DNA from 3 places in the Leclercia sp. genome. Region 2 is predicted to be linked to each of the others. Evidence: predicted binding sites of a transcription regulator. Region 2 holds the regulator's gene; each other region holds the start of a gene.
The links. The regulator CRP, encoded in region 2, controls carbon source genes, mostly activating them, when cyclic AMP is high. The targets are predictions, from matches to a motif close to ATGTGANNNNNNTCACAT.
Positions count from the first base shown of each region.

Region 1: a site for CRP is predicted at 3,006-3,023, ahead of V7Q49_RS05285 (PhzF family phenazine biosynthesis protein). Genes of this name have one in related genera too.
Region 3: a site for CRP is predicted at 5,182-5,199, ahead of udp (uridine phosphorylase). Genes of this name have one in related genera too.

Region 1 is NZ_DAIQCE010000001.1:1,140,016-1,147,319, reverse strand. Features, by position in the region: gene marA (MDR efflux pump AcrAB transcriptional activator MarA) at 1-320, opposite strand, end outside; gene marR (multiple antibiotic resistance transcriptional regulator MarR) at 339-773, opposite strand; gene V7Q49_RS05295 (MarC family NAAT transporter) at 1,030-1,695, shown strand; gene V7Q49_RS05290 (sugar transporter) at 1,735-2,931, opposite strand; gene V7Q49_RS05285 (PhzF family phenazine biosynthesis protein) at 3,107-3,895, shown strand; gene V7Q49_RS05280 (PhzF family phenazine biosynthesis protein) at 3,913-4,707, shown strand; gene V7Q49_RS05275 (L-lactate dehydrogenase) at 4,927-5,871, opposite strand; gene V7Q49_RS05270 (GNAT family N-acetyltransferase) at 6,023-6,505, shown strand; gene ptrR (putrescine utilization regulator PtrR) at 6,459-7,304, opposite strand, start outside.
Region 2 is NZ_DAIQCE010000005.1:46,920-54,223, forward strand. Features, by position in the region: gene mdcA (malonate decarboxylase subunit alpha) at 1-249, opposite strand, end outside; gene V7Q49_RS14460 (hydrolase) at 477-1,499, shown strand; gene V7Q49_RS14465 (YheU family protein) at 1,496-1,714, shown strand; gene V7Q49_RS14470 (phosphoribulokinase) at 1,745-2,614, shown strand; gene V7Q49_RS14475 (OsmC family protein) at 2,678-3,082, opposite strand; gene crp (cAMP-activated global transcriptional regulator CRP) at 3,392-4,024, shown strand; gene V7Q49_RS14485 (YccS/YhfK family putative transporter) at 4,081-6,168, shown strand; gene argD (bifunctional acetylornithine/succinyldiaminopimelate transaminase) at 6,204-7,304, opposite strand, start outside.
Region 3 is NZ_DAIQCE010000014.1:65,073-72,376, reverse strand. Features, by position in the region: gene ubiB (ubiquinone biosynthesis regulatory protein kinase UbiB) at 1-1,272, opposite strand, end outside; gene ubiJ (ubiquinone biosynthesis protein UbiJ) at 1,269-1,874, opposite strand; gene ubiE (bifunctional demethylmenaquinone methyltransferase/2-methoxy-6-polyprenyl-1,4-benzoquinol methylase UbiE) at 1,888-2,643, opposite strand; gene rmuC (DNA recombination protein RmuC) at 2,703-4,157, opposite strand; gene udp (uridine phosphorylase) at 4,297-5,058, opposite strand; gene V7Q49_RS21150 (dienelactone hydrolase family protein) at 5,310-6,116, shown strand; gene V7Q49_RS21145 (beta-glucoside-specific PTS transporter subunit IIABC) at 6,297-7,304, shown strand, end outside.

The sequences.
Region 1 (7,304 bases), on a different contig from region 2:
TATTTATGCGGTGGAACGTCAAAGTAATTCTTGAACGTGCGGGTCAGCGTTTGTTGTGATTCGAACCCGTAACGCTCAGCCAGATACAGGATCGGCTCGTTACTTTCTTTCAGTTTCTGTGCGATTTCCGTTAATTTGCGGCTGCGGATGTACTGGCCTAATGAGTGACCGGTCTCTTTTTTGAACATCCGTTGCAGGTGCCATTTTGAGTAACCTGAACGCTCAGACACTTTCTCAAGCGAGAGCGGTGACTCCAGGTTATCTTCGATCCAGCCCAAAATGCTATGAATAGTGATGGCGTCAGTATTGCGTCTGGACATCGTCATACCTCTTTCTGTTTACGGCAGGATTTTCTTAAGCAAATGCTCAAGAGTTGCCACTTCATCCGCCGTTAAGTTTTTTGTTAGTTCCTGGTGCAGTTTTTGTCCTACTAATTGATGACATTGTTCACACATTGCCGCGCCGTCGCTGGTCAGCTGCACCAGCACGCCGCGTTTGTCATTCGGATTCGGGCGGCGTTCAATCCACCCCTTGCAGACCAGCCGATCCATCATGCGCGTCAGCGCGCCGAGGTCGACAGATAAGATCTTCTTCAGCTCAACCGGGGTGATACACACTTCGCAGCGCACAGAACAGAGCACTTTAAACTGGGTTGCGGTGATATCCAGCGGTGACAGATAGTCATTGAGCAGGCGGTCTTTCTTCTGGTTAACCATATAGATAAGCCGACCCAGCGGAATAATTTCGTTGAAGAGGTCACTGGTGCTTTTCACAATGGTTGCCCTGGCAAGTAGTTTAATCACGGCAGATATTATTGCTCAGGCAACTATAAGTCAACTGAATGCATTAGCTTATGACACGATTTGCTAAAGCGATTCAGATCACTTTTTTGCCCACTTATCAGGTCGTCATATCACTGGGATAAATTGATTTCGGGGCGAAAATATTACTTACGATGCGCGCATAGCTTAAAGCGGGGGTTTAACCCTATACTTGCGGGTGGAATTATGAAAAGGAAGACTCTGTAAAATGGTTGATTTATTTAAAGCAATTGGCCTTGGGCTGGTGGTATTGCTGCCCCTGGCTAACCCGTTAACCACCGTTGCGCTGTTCCTCGGTCTCGCAGGCGATATGAACCGTGAACAGCGTAATCACCAGTCGCTGATGGCCTCCGTTTACGTCTTCGCGATCATGATGGTGGCGTATTACGCCGGGCAGCTGGTGATGAACACCTTCGGGATTTCCATTCCCGGTCTGCGTATTGCGGGTGGTCTGATTGTGGCGTTTATCGGTTTCAGGATGCTGTTCCCGGCGCCTAAATCACCAGATGATGCTGACGCGCAGGACGCGCTGGATGATAAGCAGGGGCGACCGGCCCCGAACATCGCCTTCGTGCCGCTGGCGATGCCCAGCACCGCGGGTCCGGGGACCATTGCGATGATCATCAGCTCCGCCTCGACGGTGCGCAGTGGTTCTGCCTTCCCGGACTGGGTGATCATGGTTGCCCCGACGCTGATTTTCGCCCTTATCGGCGTGATCCTGTGGGGCTGTTTGCGTAGCTCGGGGGCGATTATGCGCTGGGTGGGTAAAGACGGTATCGAAGCCATCTCTCGTCTGATGGGCTTCCTGCTGGTCTGCATGGGCGTGCAGTTTATTATCAACGGCGTGCTGGAAATTATTAAAAACTACCCGTAAAACCAGGACCGGGTGACATTCTGCCACCCGGTCACCTCATTAGCCGTGATGCGGCTGCTCTTCCAGGGCGACGGGCCATTTGCGGAAGATCAGCACCGACCAGATCAACGCCGCCAGCGCCGGGATCGCCCCCAGATAGCCGATCGACGCCATCGACAGATGCAGGATCACCTGATTACCCACCAGCGCGCCTGCGCCAATCCCCAGATTAAAAATCCCTGAGAACAGCGCCATTGCCACGTCTGTGGCATCCGGGGCCAGGGCCAGCACTTTCACCTGCATCCCAAGACCGATAATCATGATCGCCACGCCCCAGACGATGCTCAGCAACGCGAGATGGGTCTCACTCCCCGAGGCGGGCAGCAGCAGGAGCAGACACGCCAGCAGCAGGCCGATGGCGCTGCTCACCAGCAGCGAGGCGTGGCGGTTGCCGAGCTTGCCAAACAGCAGGCTACCGATGATTCCCGCGCCGCCCAGCAGCAACAATAAGACGGTGGCAAAGCTGGCGCTAAACCCGGCGATGGTCTGCACAAACGGCTCGATGTAGCTGTAGGCGGTGTAGTGGGCGGTGACCACCACGACCGTCAGCAGATACAGGCTCATCAGGGCCGGACGACGCATCAGCAGCGGCAGGCTTTTCAGCGATCCGGAGTGTTCGCTCGGCAGTTTTGGCAGCAGTTTAATCAGGCACAGCAGGGTGAACAGCGCCCCGAGCCCGATAACGAAAAAGGTGGTACGCCAGCCGAACATCTGCCCGACAATGCGCCCGAGCGGCAGCCCGAGCACCATCGCCAGCGCGGTGCCGGTCGCCAGCAGGCTCAGCGCCTGGGCGCGTTTCCCGGCCGGGGCCAGGCGGATCGCCAGCGAGGCGGTGATCGACCAGAAGATGGCGTGCGCAAAGGCAATGCCGATTCGGCTTATCACCAGCACCGTGAAGTTCCACGCCAGGAAGGACAGCACGTGGCTGGCGATAAACAGCACGAACAGGCCGATCAGCAGTTTGCGCCGCTCCATCTGGCTGGTGAGCAGCATAAAGGGTAACGACATCATCGCCACCACCCAGGCATAGATGGTCAGCATGATCCCCACCTGCGCGGTCTCCATGCCGAAGCTGCTGGCGATATCCGAGAGCAGGCCGACGGGGACAAATTCAGTGGTGTTAAAGATAAAGGCGGCGACGGCGAGCGTCACCACCCGTAGCCACGCCACCCTGCGGGAAACGGTGTTGATTGTCATAGGGATGTCCGGGAGTCGTTACGTCAATGAGGTGGGGCGATCTTAAAACCATCACTGCTGAAAATACAATCATTTTGTGATGCAGATCTCACTAAGCTCCCGAAGTAATCGCTGGTGAAAGAGGATATTTTCCGTAAATATAGGATGCAACATAACGTTAACAATGGGTCAGGCGATGCGGGAAATTGAGTTTTATCTGGTCGATGCGTTTAGTGAAGGTTCATTTGGCGGCAACCCGGCGGCGGTGTGCCCGTTGCCTGAATGGCTGCCGGACGAGACGCTGCTCAGCATGACGCGGGAGCACAACCAGTCGGAGACCGCTTTTTTCGTGCGCCAGCGGGAGGGTATTGAGCTGCGCTGGTTCACCACCCAAGGCGAGGTCAACCTCTGCGGTCACGCCACCCTGGCCACCGCCTGGGTATTGTTTAACGAACTGGACTATCCCGACGCCCGCATCCATTTTGATACCGCATCCGGCCAGCTTACCGTCAGTCGTGACAGCGACTGGCTGACGCTCGATTTCCCGGCCTGTCCGAGCGAGCCGCAGACCCCGCCGGCAGAAATGCTTGCCGCGCTTGGGATCCAGCAGTACGTCGAGGCCCGCAAGGGGCGCGCCTGGGTGCTGGTGCTGGAGGATCGCCAGCAGGTTGAGGCGGTCGCGCCGGACATCAACGCTATGACGCCCGGCGAACATAAAGTGTCGATCACCGCGCGCGGCGAGGGGGAGTACGATTTTGTCAGCCGCTTTTTCTCGCCGGGTGCGGCGCTGTGGGAAGATCCGGTTACCGGCTCGGCGCACACCATGCTGATCCCATACTGGAGTGAAAAACTGAATAAAACCTCGCTCTTTGCCCGGCAGGTCTCTGCCCGTGGCGGCGATGTCCGTTGTGAACGGAAGGGCGACCGGGTATTAATGAGCGGCAGGGCATCGCTGTATATGAAAGGTCATCTGTTTTTACGCTAACTATAAGGGTTAACCCAATGAAAGAAATTGAATTTTATCTGGTCGATGCGTTTAGCGATCGCGCGTTTGGTGGGAATCCTGCAGCCGTTTGCCCCCTCGAGGAGTGGCTGCCGGATGACGTGCTGTTAAAGATGGCCCAGCAGCATAACCAGTCGGAAACCGCGTTTTTCGTGCGCACCGACGCGGGCTTTGAACTGCGCTGGTTTACAACGCAGTACGAAATTAACCTCTGCGGGCACGCCACGCTCGCCAGCGCCCACGTGATTTTTGAGTATCTGGACTATCCGCACACCGAGATTGTCTTCTCCACCCGCTTCGTCGGCGACCTGAAGGTCAACCGCAACGGCGACTGGCTGACGCTTAACTTCCCGGCGTGGACCAGCGAGGCGGTAGACAATCCGCCGGAACTGCTGTTCAGCGCCCTCGGGATCGCCGGGGCGAAAGAGGTGCGGGCAGGGCGCGACTACATGGTGGTGCTGGAAAACCAGCATCAGGTAGAGGCGCTGACTCCGGATATCGACGGCATGATGCCGCTGGGTAAAATGGTTTGCGTCACCGCCCCCGGGGATGAGTATGACTTTGTCAGCCGCTTCTTCTGCCCGGGCGAGTCGGTGGCGGAAGATCCGGTGACCGGCTCCGCCCACAGCATGCTGATCCCCTACTGGAGCGAGAAGCTGGGTAAAACCTCGCTGCAAGCGCGGCAGGTCTCTCCCCGCGGCGGCGATCTGCGCTGTGAGTTGAAGGGCGACCGGGTACTGATTGGCGGCCAGGCGGCGCTCTATCTCAAGGGCACCGTGTTCCTGCGGAGGTAAAAGCAAAACGACAACCTCAGGTTGTCGTTTTTAGTGTTTGCTCCCTCTCACCGCCCGGCGGCGCTGCGCTTGCACGGGCCTACGAAAAGCCCCGAAATGTAGGCCGGGTAAGGCGTAGCCGCTACCCGGCAAACCGTCATTACCAGCGCTCTGCATATCGCCCTGTTTCTGTCAGAGTTAAGCCAGCTGGATGCCACTCTGACCCTGGCGCCTTAAGGTTCAGGGCAGACGGGCGATATTGGCTCTGATCACCTCCGCCGAATGGCGGAATTTTTGCAGTTCATCGTCTGCCAGCTTCAGCTCAATGATCTGCTGAACGCCGCTCTGCGCCAGCACCGCGGGCACACCGATCGCCACGTCGTCCACGCCATACTCCCCGTCCAGAATGCAGGAGATCGCCAGCGCCCGGTGGCTGCCGGTGAAGATATTGCGGCAGATTTCCGCGATGGTGGCGGCGATGCCGTACTCCGTGCAGCCTTTGCGGGCGTAGATCTCAAACCCCTGTTTGCGCACGCGCTCGGCCAGTTGATCAAAATCCAGTGTTTTGCCGGTGTGGCGTTGATAGACCTCTGCAATCGGCGAGCCGTAGACCGACGAATGGGACCAGACCGGAAACTGCGTATCCCCATGCTCGCCAAGAATAAAGGCGTCGATGCTCTGCGCGCCGATATCCAGCGCCTGCGCCAGGTTACGCCGCAGACGGGTGGTATCGAGCCAGACGCCGGTGCCAATCACCTGATGACGCGGCAGGCCGGAGAGTTGCCACACCTGCCAGGTGATGATGTCGCACGGGTTAGTCGCAATCAGAAAAATGCCGTTAAACCCGCCCGCCATCATCTGCGGCACAATACTTTTCACGATGCTGGCCGTGGCGGTGAGCTCATCCAGCCGCGTCTGTCCCGGCTTGAGGGCACCGCCGGAGACGGTGATCACCGCGATGTCCACATCGGCACAGTCGCTCGCTTCACGAGTGGAGATGGTCATCATGCCCGGCATATAGGCGGCGGCATCCGACAGATCCCAGGCGTGGCCTTCGCTGCGCGGCTGGTTGATATCCACCAACAGCAGCTCTTCGCAGATATTCTGGTTCAACAGGGCATAGGCGGCGGAGGTCCCGACGTTACCGGCCCCGATAATCATCACTTTGCGGGCTTTGGTGTTCATTGTTTTTCCTGAGATTTTAACCATGATTGTGCCCAAACTTACGCCGCAGGCGCAGGGGGTGCAATGGCTGACGGCAGCTATAAGTTAAAAATATGCCCTACAGCCTGCCGCCGGACGTTATGGTGGGAAAAAACGACAAAAGGAGCCTGCCATGTATTCCATTACCTCAGAATCGCCCGCCCATCCGGATATCACCACCCTGATTGCCGACCTCGACAGCTACCAGAGCACGCTCTATCCGGCGGAAAGCAACCATCTGCTGGATCTGACCGGGCTGCCCGAGCACAGCCTGATCATGATGGTGATCCGCGATCGCCAGCTTAACGCCGTCGGCTGCGGGGCGATCGTCCTGAACGGCGACGGCAGCGGAGAGATGAAGCGGGTCTATATCGATCCGACCCATCGCGGGCAGCGGCTGGGTGAAAAGCTGCTGGCGGCGCTGGAAGATGAAGCGTTGAGCCGCAGCTGCCATACTTTGCGCCTCGAGACCGGCATCAAGCAGCTGGCCGCTATTCAGCTGTATGAGCGCTGTGGGTATCAGCGGTGCGAGGCGTTTCCTCCGTATGCGCCCGATCCCCTGAGCCTGTTTATGGAGAAGGTGCTGGTGGCTGACCTTCGTTTAGCAGTGCTATAAACGCCTCGAGCTGGCGGGTCATCGCCCCCCGACGCCATACCAGCCAGGTGGTGAGCCAGCGCCAGTTCTCTGCCAGCGGCCAGGCCTCCACCTGCTGATGTCCGGGCATGCTCTCCAGCATCGAGCGGGGCATTAGCGCAATCCCGGCCCCGGCGATCACGCAGGCCAGCATGCCGTGGTAGGACTCCATCTCATGAATCCGCCCCGGCGTGGCACGATCCGCATGAAACCAGCTTTCGAAGTGGCGGCGATAGGAGCAGTTGGCGCGAAAGGCATAGATATCGCGTCCGCTGATAGCCAGCGCCCGATCCACCTTCGGCTGCCCGGCCGGCACCACCAGCATCATCTCCTCCCGGTAGACCGGCATCCCTTCCAGCTCCGGGTGGGTTAACGGCCCGTCAACGAAGGCTGCGCTCAGGGTACCTTCCAGCACGCCGTCGATCATCGTCCCCGAAGGGCCGGTCGCCAGCGCAAACTGAATGCGCGGATAGCGCTGGTTAAACTGCGCCAGCGACGCCGGGATGCGCACCGCCGCCGTGCTCTCCAGCGACCCGAGGGTAAACAGCCCCTGGGGTTCATCGCCCGCGACAACCATCCGGGCTTCATCCACTAAGGCAAGAATTTGGCGGCTGTAGCGCAAAAAATTGTGCCCCGCCGGGGAGAGGCGCAGCCGCTGATTCTCGCGGATAAACAGCTCTACGCCGAGGTCGGCCTCCAGCTGTTTTATGCGGGTGGTGAGGTTGGAGGGCACGCGATGCACCTTCTGCGCGGCCAGGGTGATGCTGCCGGTCTGGGCGAC
Region 2 (7,304 bases):
CATAATCATATGCAGATCGTGAACAACCTGCGGGTTCACTTCGGCGAGCGAACGTGAAAGAAAATCTGCCTGTTTTTGGTTATTACCTTCCAGTACGACTTTGTCGCCCGGGGCGATCAGTTTTTCCAGCATGGCGACAAGGTCGCCTGTTGGCAGTACCTTGCCCTGCACCGGGACGGAAGCCAGGCGGCGCGCTTTTTCAGTGCGACGCGTATTCCAGTTCCGGGCTGGCGTTTGCCCTGATAACATTGTTAACCTCCTGATTCAGCACATCTTTAGATTTGCTTAACGCTGAGTTAAGTGTGCCCCCTGGCGATAAAGGCATCAATTAAGCGTAGAGGGGAATCATTAGCCTGAGAGTAATAATCAAGGTAAATATTTGTGATCGGGATCAGTTCATGTTTCGGAAAACCAGGCTAAACGGGGTACAATTCGGAAGGTATCGTAAATAACAGACAATAATTAGCATCACCGTTATGACCCAAATCATTCCATCAGACTTCAACATTGCACCCGACGAGAGCGCAGAATTTGTGCCCCTGCGCGGCGTGTCGAATCGACACCTGCAGACCATGCTGCCGCGCCTCATCCGTCGTAAAGTGCTCTTTACTCCCGTCTGGCAGCGCCTTGACCTGCCGGATGATGACTTCGTTGATTTAGCCTGGAGTGAAGATCCGCTTCAGGCCCGGCACAAACCCCGGCTGGTGGTCTTTCATGGTCTGGAGGGCAGCCTGCACAGCCCCTATGCGCACGGTCTGATTGAGGCGGCAAAAGCGCGCGGCTGGCTGGGCGTCGTGATGCACTTTCGCGGATGCAGCGGCGAACCCAATCGCCAGAAACGCATCTACCACTCCGGCGAAACGGAAGATGGTACCTGGTTCTTGCGCTGGCTGGCAGAGACCCACGGCCCGGCCCCTACGGCGGCGGTGGGCTATTCGCTGGGCGGAAACATGCTCGCCTGCCTGCTGGCAAAAGAGGGCGACAATATTCCTCTGGACGCCGCCGCCATCGTCTCTGCCCCCTTTATGCTGGAACACTGCAGCTATCATATGGAGAAGGGCTTTTCGCGCGTTTATCAGCGCTATCTGCTTAACTTGCTCAAAGCCAATGCGGCACGCAAACTGAAAGCTTACCCGGATACGCTACCGGTCAGTCTGCAGCAGTTGAAGAAAGTGCGCCGCATCCGCGAATTTGACGATCTGATCACCGCCAAAATTCACGGTTTTGCCGATGCTATTGACTACTATCGCCAGTGCAGCGCCATGCCGGTGCTCAGCAAGATCACCAAACCGGTGCTGATTATTCACGCTAAAGACGATCCCTTTATGGATCATCACTCAATACCGGCACAGGAATTTTTGCCCGCTAACGTGCAGTATCAGCTAACCGAACACGGCGGACATGTGGGCTTTGTCGGCGGCACGCTGCGACGCCCCACCATGTGGCTGGAAACGCGTATCCCGGACTGGCTGACCACATACCTGGAACCCATAAGATGATTATTCCCTGGCAAGATCTGGCTCCCGAAACGCTGGATAATCTGATTGAAAGCTTTGTGTTACGCGAAGGCACCGATTATGGTGAACAGGAGCTTTCGCTTGAGCAGAAGGTCGCTGATGTCAGGCGCCAGCTGCAAAGCGGTGAGGTGCTGGTCGTGTGGTCCGAGCTGCACGAAACCGTCAACATCATGCCGCGCAATCAATTTCGCGGTTAACCGCGACCGCTTTCCATTCAGGGAGTTGCTATGTCCGCCAGACATCCGGTTATTGCCGTTACAGGGTCGAGTGGTGCGGGTACCACCACCACCAGCCTCGCCTTTCGTAAGATCTTCTCGCAGCTGCATCTGCGTGCCGCGGAAGTGGAAGGCGACAGCTTTCACCGCTACACCCGCCCTGAGATGGACATGGCCATCCGCAAGGCCCGGGATATGGGCAAACACATCAGCTACTTTGGCCCGGATGCCAACGACTTTGGCCTGCTGGAGCAAACCTTCGCCGAATACGGGCGAAGCGGCACCGGCCAGGCGCGCAAATACCTGCACACCTATGACGAAGCGGTACCCTGGAACCAGGTGCCGGGCACCTTCACTCCCTGGCAGCCGCTGCCGGAGCCTACCGACGTGCTGTTTTATGAAGGCCTGCATGGTGGCGTAGTCACGCCGCAACACGACGTGGCGCGCCATGTCGATCTGCTGGTGGGCGTGGTACCGATTGTGAACCTGGAGTGGATCCAGAAGCTGACGCGGGATACCAGCGAACGCGGCCACTCCCGCGAGGCGGTGATGGACTCCGTGGTGCGCTCGATGGAGGATTACATTAACTTCCTGACGCCGCAGTTTTCCCGCACCCATATCAACTTCCAGCGCGTCCCGACCGTGGATACCTCAAATCCCTTTGCCGCTAAAGGCATTCCGTCGCTCGACGAGAGCTTTGTGGTGATCCATTTCCGCAATCTGGACAATATCGATTACCCCTGGCTGCTGGCGATGCTGCAGGGTTCGTTTATTTCGCACATCAATACACTGGTGGTCCCGGGCGGGAAGATGGGGCTGGCGATGGAGTTAATCATGACGCCGCTGGTGCAGCGGTTGATGGAAGGCAAGAAGATCGATTGAGGTTTAGTTGCCTGTGGGAGAGGGCCGGGGTGAGGGCATCAGACCGCATGATGCCCCACAACATTACGCCTCGATCACTTCATACGAATGGGTAATCTTGACTGCTTTCTCCAGCATCAGCGCCACGGAGCAGTACTTCTCTGCTGAGAGGTCCACCGCGCGGGAGACCGCCGCGTCTTTCAGCTCTTTGCCGGTCACCACGAAGTGAAGGTTGATATGGGTGAACAGGCGCGGCGCCTCTTCACGACGCTCTGAGGTCAGTTTGACTTCGCAGTCGGTCACATCGTGACGCCCTTTTTGCAGGATAGACACCACGTCGATTGCGCTGCATCCGCCAGCCGCCATCAGGACAACTTCCATCGGGCTTGGCGCTTTGTCACCGGAGTTGCCATCCATCAAAATCTGGTGCCCGGAAGCCGACTCACCGAGGAACGTTAACCCTTCAACCCATTTCACACGTGCTTGCATTTTTATTAACTCCAGGATTGCATTTTTCCTGACAGATTACGCGCCAGCAACAATTCTGACAACGGAAGTCGACCTGCATCAAGCTGAAGCGAGACACCAGGAGACAGGCGGCAAAAGCTATGCTAAAACAGTCGAGATGCTACAGTAATACATTGACGTTGCACATGTATGCAGAGGACATCACACATTACAGGCTGCTAATTATTGTGACAGCCCGTCCCCAGGCAGGGGAAAGAATTCGATTGCAACCCCAGAGTACAGGTACACAGCCAGACTCTGGAGACAGCTTATAACAGAGGATAACAGCGCATGGTGCTTGGCAAACCGCAAACAGACCCGACTCTCGAATGGTTCTTGTCTCATTGCCATATTCATAAGTACCCATCGAAGAGCACGCTGATTCACCAGGGTGAAAAAGCGGAAACGTTGTATTACATCGTCAAAGGCTCAGTGGCAGTGCTGATCAAAGATGAAGAAGGCAAAGAGATGATCCTCTCTTACCTGAATCAGGGAGACTTTATCGGCGAACTGGGCCTGTTTGAAGAAGGTCAGGAGCGTAGCGCCTGGGTGCGTGCAAAAACGGCCTGTGAAGTGGCTGAGATCTCTTATAAGAAATTCCGCCAGCTGATTCAGGTGAACCCGGATATCCTGATGCGCCTCTCTTCGCAGATGGCTCGCCGTCTGCAGGTCACGTCCGAGAAGGTAGGTAACCTCGCCTTCCTCGACGTAACCGGCCGCATCGCCCAAACCTTACTGAACCTGGCGAAACAGCCAGACGCCATGACCCACCCGGACGGTATGCAAATTAAAATTACCCGTCAGGAAATTGGTCAGATCGTCGGATGTTCTCGTGAGACAGTGGGTCGTATCCTGAAAATGCTGGAAGATCAAAACCTGATTTCTGCCCATGGTAAAACCATCGTGGTTTACGGAACACGTTAATTCCGCTAAAACGGCGTGGCATCACACGATGACACGCCGTTTTTGTCTCTATCCCCATGTGGCGCAGGCTCATCTATCACCCGGAAGTTAACTACGCACTGCGGCAAACCCTGGTGTTGTGTCTCCCCGTGGCTGTGGGTTTGATCCTCGGACATCTGCAACAAGGCCTCCTCTTCTCCCTCGTTCCTGCCTGCTGCAATATTGCCGGTCTGGATACACCGCATAAACGCTTTTTTAAACGCCTGACGATTGGCGGGTGCCTGTTCGCCGGCTGTAGCCTGGCCGTACAGCTGCTGCTGGCCCGGGATATTCCGCTGCCGCTCATTCTGACCGCGCTGGCGATGACGCTGGGGGTCACGGCTGAGATCAGCGCCCTGCATGCCCGACTGCTGCCCGCCTCGCTGATTGCAGCCATCTTTACCCTGAGTCTGGCGGGGAACATGCCGGTCTGGGAGCCGCTGCTCCTCTATACGCTGGGCACCCTCTGGTACGGGCTGTTTAACTGGTTCTGGTTCTGGATGTGGCGCGAACAGCCGCTGCGCGAATCGCTGAGCGTGCTCTATCAACAGCTGGCAGATTATTGCGAAGCGAAATACACCCTGCTGACGCAGCACACCGATCCTGAAAAATCGCTGCCGCCGCTGCTGGCCCGTCAGCAGAAGGTAGTGGATCTGATCGGCCTCTGTTATCAGCAGCTGCATATGCTGGCGGCCAACAGAAATCATGAATACAAACGCCTGCTGCGTACCTTCCAGGTGGGGCTGGATTTGCAGGAGCACATCTCCGTCAGCCTGCATCACCCGAAGGAGGTGCAAAAGCTGGTGGAGCGCAGCCACGCCGAAGCGGTGATCCGCTGGAACGCGCAGACCGTGGCGGCCCGTCTGCGGGTGTTGGCTGACGACATTCTCTATCATCGCTACCCCACCCGTTTCACCATGGACAAGCAGCTCGGCGCGCTGGAGAAAATCGCCCGCCAGCACCCGGAAAACCCGGTGGGTCAGTTCTGCGCCTGGCACTTCAGCCGTATTGCCCGGGTGCTGCGCACGCAGCGTCCGCTCTACCCGCGCGACCTGATGGCAGATAAGCAGAAACGCCTGCCGCTGATCCCCGCCCTGCGAAGCTACCTGTCGCTGAAGTCTGCCGCCCTGCGTAACGCGGCGCGCATCAGCGTGATGCTGAGTATCGCCAGCCTGATGGGGGTGGCGCTGCACCTGCCGAAACCCTACTGGATCTTAATGACCGTGCTGCTGGTGACGCAAAACGGCTACAGCGCGACGCGGGTGCGTATTCTCCACCGGGCGGCCGGCACCCTGGCGGGGCTGGTTATCGCCGGCGTCACCCTGCACTTCCACGTTCCGGAAGGTTACACCCTGGCCGGAATGCTGGTGGTGACCCTGGGGAGCTACCTGATCATTCGCAAAAGCTACGGCTGGGCGACGGTGGGCTTTACGGTCACGGCGGTATATACCCTGCAGCTGCTGACCCTGAACGGTGAGCAGTTTATTATCGCCCGCCTGGCCGATACCCTGATTGGCTGCCTGATTGCCTTCGGGGGGATGGTCTGGCTGTGGCCGCAGTGGCAGAGCGGGCTGTTGCGCCAGAATGCCCACGACGCGCTGGAGGCCGACCAGGAGGCCATTCGCCTGATCCTCAGCGACGATCCGCAGCCGACGCCGCTGGCCTGGCAGCGCATGAAGGTCAACCAGGCGCACAACGCCCTGTTCAACTCCCTCAACCAGGCGATGCAGGAGCCGGGCTTTAATTCGGCCTATCTCGCGGATATGAAGCTGTGGGTGACGCACAGCCAGTTTATCGTCGAGCATATCAACGCGATGACGACCCTGGCCCGGGAACATACGATGCTGACGCCAGACCTGGCGCAGCGCTATCTGCAGTCGTGTGAAATTGCGCTGCAACGCTGTCAGCAGCGTCTGGAGTATGACGCGCCGGGCGAGAGCGGGGACAGCAATATTCTGGAAGCGCCAGAGACCCTGACGCAGGGCCCCATGAGCACGCTGGAGCAGCATCTGCAGCGCGTCCTGGGGCATCTGAACACCATGCACACCATCTCGTCAGTGGCATGGCGTCAGCGTCCGCATCATGGGATCTGGTTGATCCGACGTTTGAAACGGACATCCTATTAAGCTTTTTTGCCCGGCGGCGCTACGCTTGCACGGGCCTACGCCTGAACCACGCGCTTAACCGCCTGCGCAAAGCGGTTCATCCCTTCGTCGATATCCTCGCTCTCCACCAGCAGCGACGGTGCAAAGCGCATCACGTCCGGTCCGGCGTTAAGCACCATCGCCCCTTCACTGGCGGCGGCGTAGAGGAAATCACGCGCCCGGCCTTTGTATTGCGGCTTCAGCTCGGCACCAATCAACAGCCCCATGCCGCGAATATCGCTGAAGACATCATATTCGGCATCGATCTGCTGGAGGTGCTTCACAAACTGCTCGCGCTTCGTGTTGACGCCGCTCAGCACCTCCGGCGTATTGATGATGTCGAAGGCCGCGCCGGCTACCGCACAGGCCAGCGGATTACCGCCGTAGGTGGAGCCGTGAGAGCCCACGTGGAACGCCGAGGCGATATCCTGGGTGGTGAGCACCGCGCTGACCGGGAAACCGCCGCCGAGCGCTTTGGCGCTGGTGAGGATGTCCGGCGTGACGCCATAGTGCATGTAGGCAAACAGATCCCCGGTACGGCCCATGCCGCTCTGTACTTCATCAAACACCAGCAGGGCCTGGTGCTGATCGCACAGCTCGCGCAGCCCCTGCAGGAATTCCGGGGTCGCCGCCATTACGCCGCCTTCACCCTGAATTGGCTCCACCACCACCGCGCAGGTGTGATCGTCCATCACCGCTTTCACCGCATGCAGATCGTTAAACGGGACGTGAATAATGTCGGCCGGTTTTGGGCCAAAGCCATCGGAATATTTTGGCTGACCGCCCACGGTCACGGTAAACAGCGAACGGCCATGGAAGGCGTTGTGGAAGGCGATGATTTTGGTTTTAAACGGGCTGTGGCGGGTGGAAGCGTAGTAGCGTGCCAGCTTAAAGGCCGTTTCGTTGGCTTCGGTGCCGGAGTTCATAAACAGCACACGCTCGGCAAAGGTGGCGTCGATAATTTTACGCCCCAGACGCAGCGCGGGTTCGTTGGTAAAGACGTTGCTGGTGTGCCACAGGGTTTCGCCCTGAGTTTTGAGCGCCTCGACCAGCGCCGGGTGGCAGTGGCCTAACGCCGTCACCGCAATGCCGCCCGCAAAATCAATGTACTCTTTACC
Region 3 (7,304 bases), on a different contig from region 2:
GTCTAACTGAGGATAGAGCTGTCTCCCCACCCCTTCAACGTAAAGTAATGTTTTCTGAAGTAAAACTAACTGGGGTTGCACTTCCATGTTAAAGCGGCGGGCAGTATTGAACAGGTTCAGCAGCACATGGCCGAACGAGATCTCAGCCAGCGGCTTCTCGAAAATAGGCTCACAGACCGTACGAATGGCGAACTCAAACTCTTCAACGTTGGTATCCGGCGGAACCCAGCCGGAATCGACGTGCAGCTCGGCCACTTTACGATAATCACGGTTGAAGAAGGCGATAAAGTTCTCGGCCAGATAGCGCTTATCTTCTTTGTTCAGCGAGCCGACGATACCGCAGTCGATGCCAATATACTGAGGATCTTCCGGATGCTCGTAGCTGACGAAGATATTGCCCGGGTGCATGTCGGCGTGGAAGAAGCTGTCGCGGAACACCTGAGTGAAGAAGACCTGCACGCCACGTTCGGCCAGCAGCTTCATGTTGGTACCCTGCTTTTCCAGGGTCGCGACGTCCGAGACCGGGATCCCGTAGATACGCTCCATCACCATCATGTCCTGGCTGCAGTAGTCGGAATAGACTTCCGGCACATACAGCATCGGGCTGTTTTCAAAGTTGCGGCGCAGCTGAATGGCGTTGGCCGATTCACGCAGCAGGTTCAGCTCATCAATCAGCGTCTTTTCATATTCGCGTACCACTTCCATCGGGCGCAGGCGGCGGCCATCCGGCAGCAGACGCGGCACCCAGCGGGCCAGGCGGTAGATGAGCTTCATGTCGGCTCTGATGATCGGCAGAATGTCCGGGCGGATCACCTTGATGACCACCTCTTTGCCATTCTCTTTCAGTCGTGCGGTATGAACCTGCGCAATGGAGGCCGAAGCCAGCGGCTGAATGTCGAAATCACCAAACCAGGTCTCAACCGGGATATCGCCCATCGCTTTTTCGATCTGCTGCTTTGCCAGCTTGCCATCGAACGGGGCAACTTTATCCTGTAGCATCGCCAGCTGATAGGCGATCATAGGCGGAAACAGGTCACGACGGGTGGAGAGCATCTGGCCGAACTTGATCCAGACAGGCCCCAGCTCCTGAAGCGCCAGACGCAGTCGCTCACCAAGCAGTTTGTCCTGATGGCGATTTGGCATCCAGAATAGCGTTCGCCGCCAGATACGCAGCGGCAGTGTGATGCGCATCCGGGGGATAAGCTCGTCGAGCCCGTAACTTAAAAAGGTGCGGATGATAAAGTAGAGGCGCCGAATTTCACCAGGCGTCATTTGCCCTCCAGTTTTTCAAGCCGTTTTGTCAGTGCATCAACCGAACGCGCAACCGCGGCGGTCTCTTCTGCGAACCATGCCGCTTCCAGCGGCCCCGGCGCCATGCGCCACTCCTCGGTCAGGACTTCTGCGGCATAGCGCTGCTGGCGCTGAAAACCCTTCTTCAGCAACGAGGCCCCGCCGCGCAGCACTTTACCGATCCCCTCGGCGGCAATATCGCCAGTCCAGGGTGCCAGCAGTTCAGCCGGGTCAAATTCGGCCAGATCGGCCAGCGCGACGAAATTTTGCACCACCTGGATGTCGCCTTCGACCTCCAGCTCGCCGCTGCGGATCAGGGCGGTAAGCTGCTGGCGATCGCGCAGTTTGGGCAGCGTGTTCATATGGGTGATGACGGAGCAGTCGGCCTCGCCTTCCCACTCCCCCAGCACATCGAGCTGACGCTCGCTGAACACCAGCACCAGCGGGGTCGAAAACTCTTTTAACACTACCCGCAGCACTTTGCCGTTCAGACGCTGACGCGCCGTTTTCAGCGCAGGAGACCGGTACAGAAAGGTATTCAGTACGTTTTCCACACCGGCTGTGATCAAGGGTTTAAACGGCATTTGCCACCTCCACTCAGAACTTATAACCGCGATGCAGCGCGACAACGCCTGCCGTCATGTTGAAGTAGTCAACATTGTCAAAGCCTGCATCCTGCATCATGGCTTTTAAGGTGTCCTGATTTGGGTGCATACGGATGGATTCAGCCAGGTAGCGATAGCTGTCTGCGTCGTTCGCCACCATTTCGCCAATGCGCGGCAGAATGTGGAACGAATAGGCGTCGTAGGCTTTGCTCAGCGGCTCGATAATCGGTTTCGAGAACTCCAGCACCAGCAGACGTCCACCCGGTTTCAGCACGCGGTACATGGAACGCAGCGCTTTCTCTTTATCGGTGACGTTACGCAGACCGAAAGAGATGGTGATGCAGTCAAAGGTGTTATCCGGAAAAGGCAGCGCTTCCGCGTTCGCCTGGACATACTCAACGTTGCCGACCACGCCGATATTGCGCAGCTTTTCACGACCCATTTTCAGCATGGAGTCGTTGATATCAGCCAGCACAACGCGGCCCGTTTCGCCTACCAGACGCGAGAATTTCGCTGTCAGGTCGCCGGTGCCGCCGGCCAGATCCAGCACGGTTTGTCCACGACGCACGCCGCTACAGTCAATAGTGAAGCGCTTCCACAAGCGATGAATGCCGAATGACATCAGGTCATTCATTACATCGTACTTCGCCGCCACGGAATGGAATACGTGGGCCACCATGTCAGCTTTCTGCGCTTTAGCGACAGTCTGAAAGCCAAAGTGCGTTGTGTCTTGTGAATCTTCAACCATCTCAGAGCCTGCTTATCAGTCAAATGTTTGAGAAGTGTAACAGATTGGGCGCATTTGCCCTACGATTCAACCACCCCGGAATAACGCTCCAGGGGGTCTGCCGACGCCTGCGCGTCTGCTAAGGTATTGTTTGTATTTTGAACTGGCTCGTCACTGCGCAGCCGGTACTCTTCATCCTGCGACGTAGCCTGTTCGACCAATTCCGGATTAATCTCGCGTTTTACTTCCACACCCAGGCTACGGAACGATTCGGCCTGCGCCAGCAAGTTGCCGCGCCCGGAGGCCAGCTTTTTCATCGCCTGACGGTAGTTATCCTGGGCGCGATCCAGGCTCTGCCCCACCGACGACATGTCATCGACGAACAGGCGCATTTTGTCATACAGCCGGCTGGCGCGATCGGCAATCTGCTGGGCATTGCGGCTCTGATGCTCATAGCGCCACAGATTAGCAATGGTGCGCAGCGCCACCAGCAGCGTGGTAGGGCTGACCAGCATGATGTTGTTTTTCAGCGCCTCGGAGATCAGCTCCGGCTGGCGGTCCAGCGCCAGTAAGAAGGCCGGTTCAACCGGGATAAACATGAGCACGTAATCAAGCGAACGCAGGCCGGGCAGCTGCTGATAGTCTTTGCGCCCCAGCAGGCGGATATGGTTACGCACCGAGGCGATATGCTCCTGCAGCGCCGACTCGCGGGTGTAGTCGTCTTCGGCGTTGAAGTAGCGCTCATAGGCCACCAGGGTCATTTTGGCGTCGATGACCACGTCCTTCTCCTGCGGCAGACGGACAATGACGTCGGGCTGCATCCGCGCGCGGGTCTCGGTTTCAATACTGACCTGGGTTTGATATTCGTGGCCCTCGCGCAGGCCAGAGGCCTCCAGCACGCGGGTCAGAACCACTTCGCCCCAGTTGCCCTGGGTTTTATTATCGCCTTTCAAGGCCTTAGTGAGGTTGATTGCCTCCTGCGCCATCTGGGCATTCAGCTGCTGGAGGTTGCGGATTTCATGGGCCAGCGTGTGCCGCTCCCGCGCCTCCTGGCCAAAGCTGTCCTGCACCTGACGACGAAAGCCGTCCAGCTGTTCGCGCAGGGGCGACAGCAGGCCGTTCAGGCTCTGGCGGTTTTGTTCATCGACGCGGCGGTTACTCTGCTCAAAAATACGGTTGGCGAGGTTTTCGAACTGCTCGCTCAGGCGCTGTTCGCTGTTCATCATCTGGCGAATTTTGTCTTCCGCATGCAGCTGGGTGGACTCCAGCCGGGTGGTGACTTCGCGCAGGTCGGCTTCCAGCGAGGTATTGATATCCCGCAAATTGCGCAGCTCGTTGTTGAGCAGCTCGCATTCGTCGCGCCAGTGTCCGCTCTGGGCTATGTTCTGTCGTAATGCACTGAGATCGGCCACCATCTCTTCACGTTCGGCAAGCTGATCGGCCTTCTGCTGCGCATGCTGATAGCTGGCGAACAACCAGCCCACGCCGACGCTGACCAGCGCAATAACGGCATAAAAAAGGATGGAAATATCCACGACGCCCCCTGCATCAAGGTATGACCCGCACAAAATAGAATTGTGCTGTATAAACGTCCAGTTTGAAAAGGGTTTTCTGCGAGGCGCTACGCAAAGAAAAAGGCCGAACAGGTCGGCCTTTGGCAAAGAAAAGGGGAAATTACAGCAGGCGGCGGGCCGCTTCCACCACGATTTTCACCGCGTGGCTTTCGGTCTGCTTCATGGTCTCGGCGTTCGGGATCTCTTGCTGGGTACGGTTAACAATCACACCCGCAACCATACCGGCACGCAGACCCTGGCTTGCGCACATGGTCAGCAGCGTGGCAGATTCCATTTCGTAGTTCATCACGCCCATAGACTGCCACTCTTCCATCGAGCCTTTGAAACGGCTGACTACGCGACCAGAGAAGGTATCGTAGCGCTCCTGGCCCGGGTAGAAGGTATCAGAGGAGGCGGTCACGCCAACGTGCGTGGTCGCACCAACGGATTTCGCGGCTTCCACCAGCGCGGTGGTGCATTCGAAATCGGCCACTGCCGGGAACTCCATTGGCGCAAAGTGCAGGCTCGCGCCGTCCAGACGCACGGACGCGGTAGTGACCAGCACATCGCCAACGTTGATGTGCGGCTGGATCGCACCGGTTGTACCGATACGCAGGAAAGTACGGATGCCCAGCTGCGCCAGCTCTTCAACGGCAATAGAGGTAGACGGGCCACCGATACCGGTAGAGCACACGATCACCGCTTTGCCATCCAGCTCTGCCCGCCAGGTCGTAAATTCGCGATGGGCTGCCAGCTTAACCGGCTTATCCATCAGCGCGGCGATCTTTTCCACACGCTCAGGATCGCCAGGGACGATAGCGAGCGTAGCCCCTTGTAAATCGTTTTTAGTGAGGCCGAGATGAAAAACATCAGACTTAGACATAGAAAACTCCTCTGTGGGTCAGTTTGTCAGCAGAAGCAAAGCGGTACTTTACCGAAGGAAGCGGCTTAGTTTCGTGACAGACATCACCATGAATAAAATTGATTGCAGTTAATTACCATGAAATAGTGATTAACATCACATTAACGAGTTATATCGTTATCTGTTGCACAAAAGATAGCCTGTTTCGGGCACTGTGGATTGTTAACCTGCGGACTATATTTACTTTTGCGCTAATTGGTACGGAGAATGCCATGACTGGAACATCTGGATTTGCCCCTGCTGCTGACCTGCAGACCTCAACCGTTGTCACCACTCCCGACGAGGCGATTACCGCCGGGGAAACCTCCATTCCGACTCAGGGCGATAATATGCCCGCTTACCATGCCCGGCCCAAAAATGCGCAAGGGGAATTGCCGATCGTCATCGTGATTCAGGAAATTTTTGGTGTACACGAGCATATTCGCGATCTCTGCCGTCGTCTGGCGCTGGAAGGCTATCTGGCCGTCGCGCCTGAGCTCTATTTCCGTCAGGGCGATCCGAACGATTACAACGACATTCCCACCCTGTTCAGCAATCTGGTAAGTAAAGTGCCGGACGCGCAGGTGCTGGCGGATCTCGACCATGTCGCCAACTGGGCGGCGCGCAACGGTGGCGATCCCCATCGTCTGCTGGCAACCGGCTTCTGCTGGGGCGGACGCATCAGCTGGCTGTATGCCGCGCACAACCCGCAGCTGAAAGCTGCCGTGGCGTGGTATGGCAAGCTGGTGGGCGAAAAGTCGCTGAATTCACCGAAGCATCCGGTCGATATTGCGACCGATTTGAACGCGCCCGTCCTCGGACTCTATGGCGCAGAAGATACCGGGATCCCGCTGGATACGGTAGAGACCATGCGTCATGCGCTGCGCGCGGCAAACGCAACGGCGGAAATTGTGGTTTATCCGGGAGCCGGACACGCCTTTAACGCCGATTATCGCCCGAGCTATCACGCGGAATCGGCCAAAGATGGCTGGCAGCGGATGCTGGCGTGGTTCCAGCAGTACGGCGCTAAAAAAGGTTAAGCGGCTCACATTTCGCTACGCAAAGTGAGGTGACTGTTTGACTTTTATACACAATCTGGACGATATAAAACCCACAGGCGTGTAACTACGATCCGTAGGCAAGACCTGAACCCCCTCTCCGTTTTCGAGCGGAGAGGGGGTTCAGGTCTTTTTTTTTGCTCTGGGGACAGGGGCCAGAACATGAACCACTTGCAAACAGCGCTGGAAATCATCGCCCAGGTCGGCGGTGCTGAGAATATCGAACATATCGAACACTGCTCGACCCGCTTGCGGCTGAGTCTGTACGACAATGGCAAAGTGAACGAAGCAGCGCTGGCAAAGGTCGACGGCGTGCTGGGCGTGCGCGTGAACGTGCAGTGCCAAGTGATTATTGGTCACGAAGTGGTGCAGGTCTTTGAGGCGGTGCGCTCACTGGTGGGTTCACCTCAGGCGGGCGGGCACCATGCGCCTGTCAAAACCAGCCGTGGGGCGCAAGTGGTCGATTTTGTGATCAGCGTTTTTCAGCCCCTGGTGCCTGCCATTGCCGGTGGCGGCGTCCTGAAATCGCTGCTGCTGTTGCTGGATGTGATGGGCTGGCTCAGCCGGGACAGTTCGACCTACAAGGTCCTGGATAATATCGGCTCCGCGCCGCTCTACTTTCTGCCTATTCTGGTGGCGATCACCACGGCGATGAAGCTAAAAGTGAACGTGCTGGTGGCCGTCTCGGCGGTTTCCGTAATGGTGCTGCCGGCAATGACCAAACAGCTGGCAGACGGGGCGGCGTTTATGTCGTTCGATCTGCGTAACGTGGCCTACGCCTCTCAGGTGTTTCCGGCGATTCTGTGCGTGCTTTTTTACGCCCAGACGGAGAAGTTGTTCAACCGCTACTCCCCCGGCGCGCTGCGCATTTTCCTCTCGCCGATGCTCTCACTGCTGGTGACGGTCCCGGTCACGCTGCTGATCCTGGGCCCGCTGGGTTACGAGCTGGGGGCTGGCCTGGCAACGGTGATTTTATGGCTCTACGGCAAGCTGGGCTTTGTCGCCACCGGGCTGCTGGCCGCCGCCCTGCCCTTTATGGTCGCCGCCGGGATGCACAAGCCGATGCTGCCCTACGCCGTGGCCTCCATGAGCCAGTTTGGGCGCGAGATGCTCTATCTGCCTGCGTCTCTGGCGCACAATATTGCCGAGTCCGGCGCATGCCTGGCGATT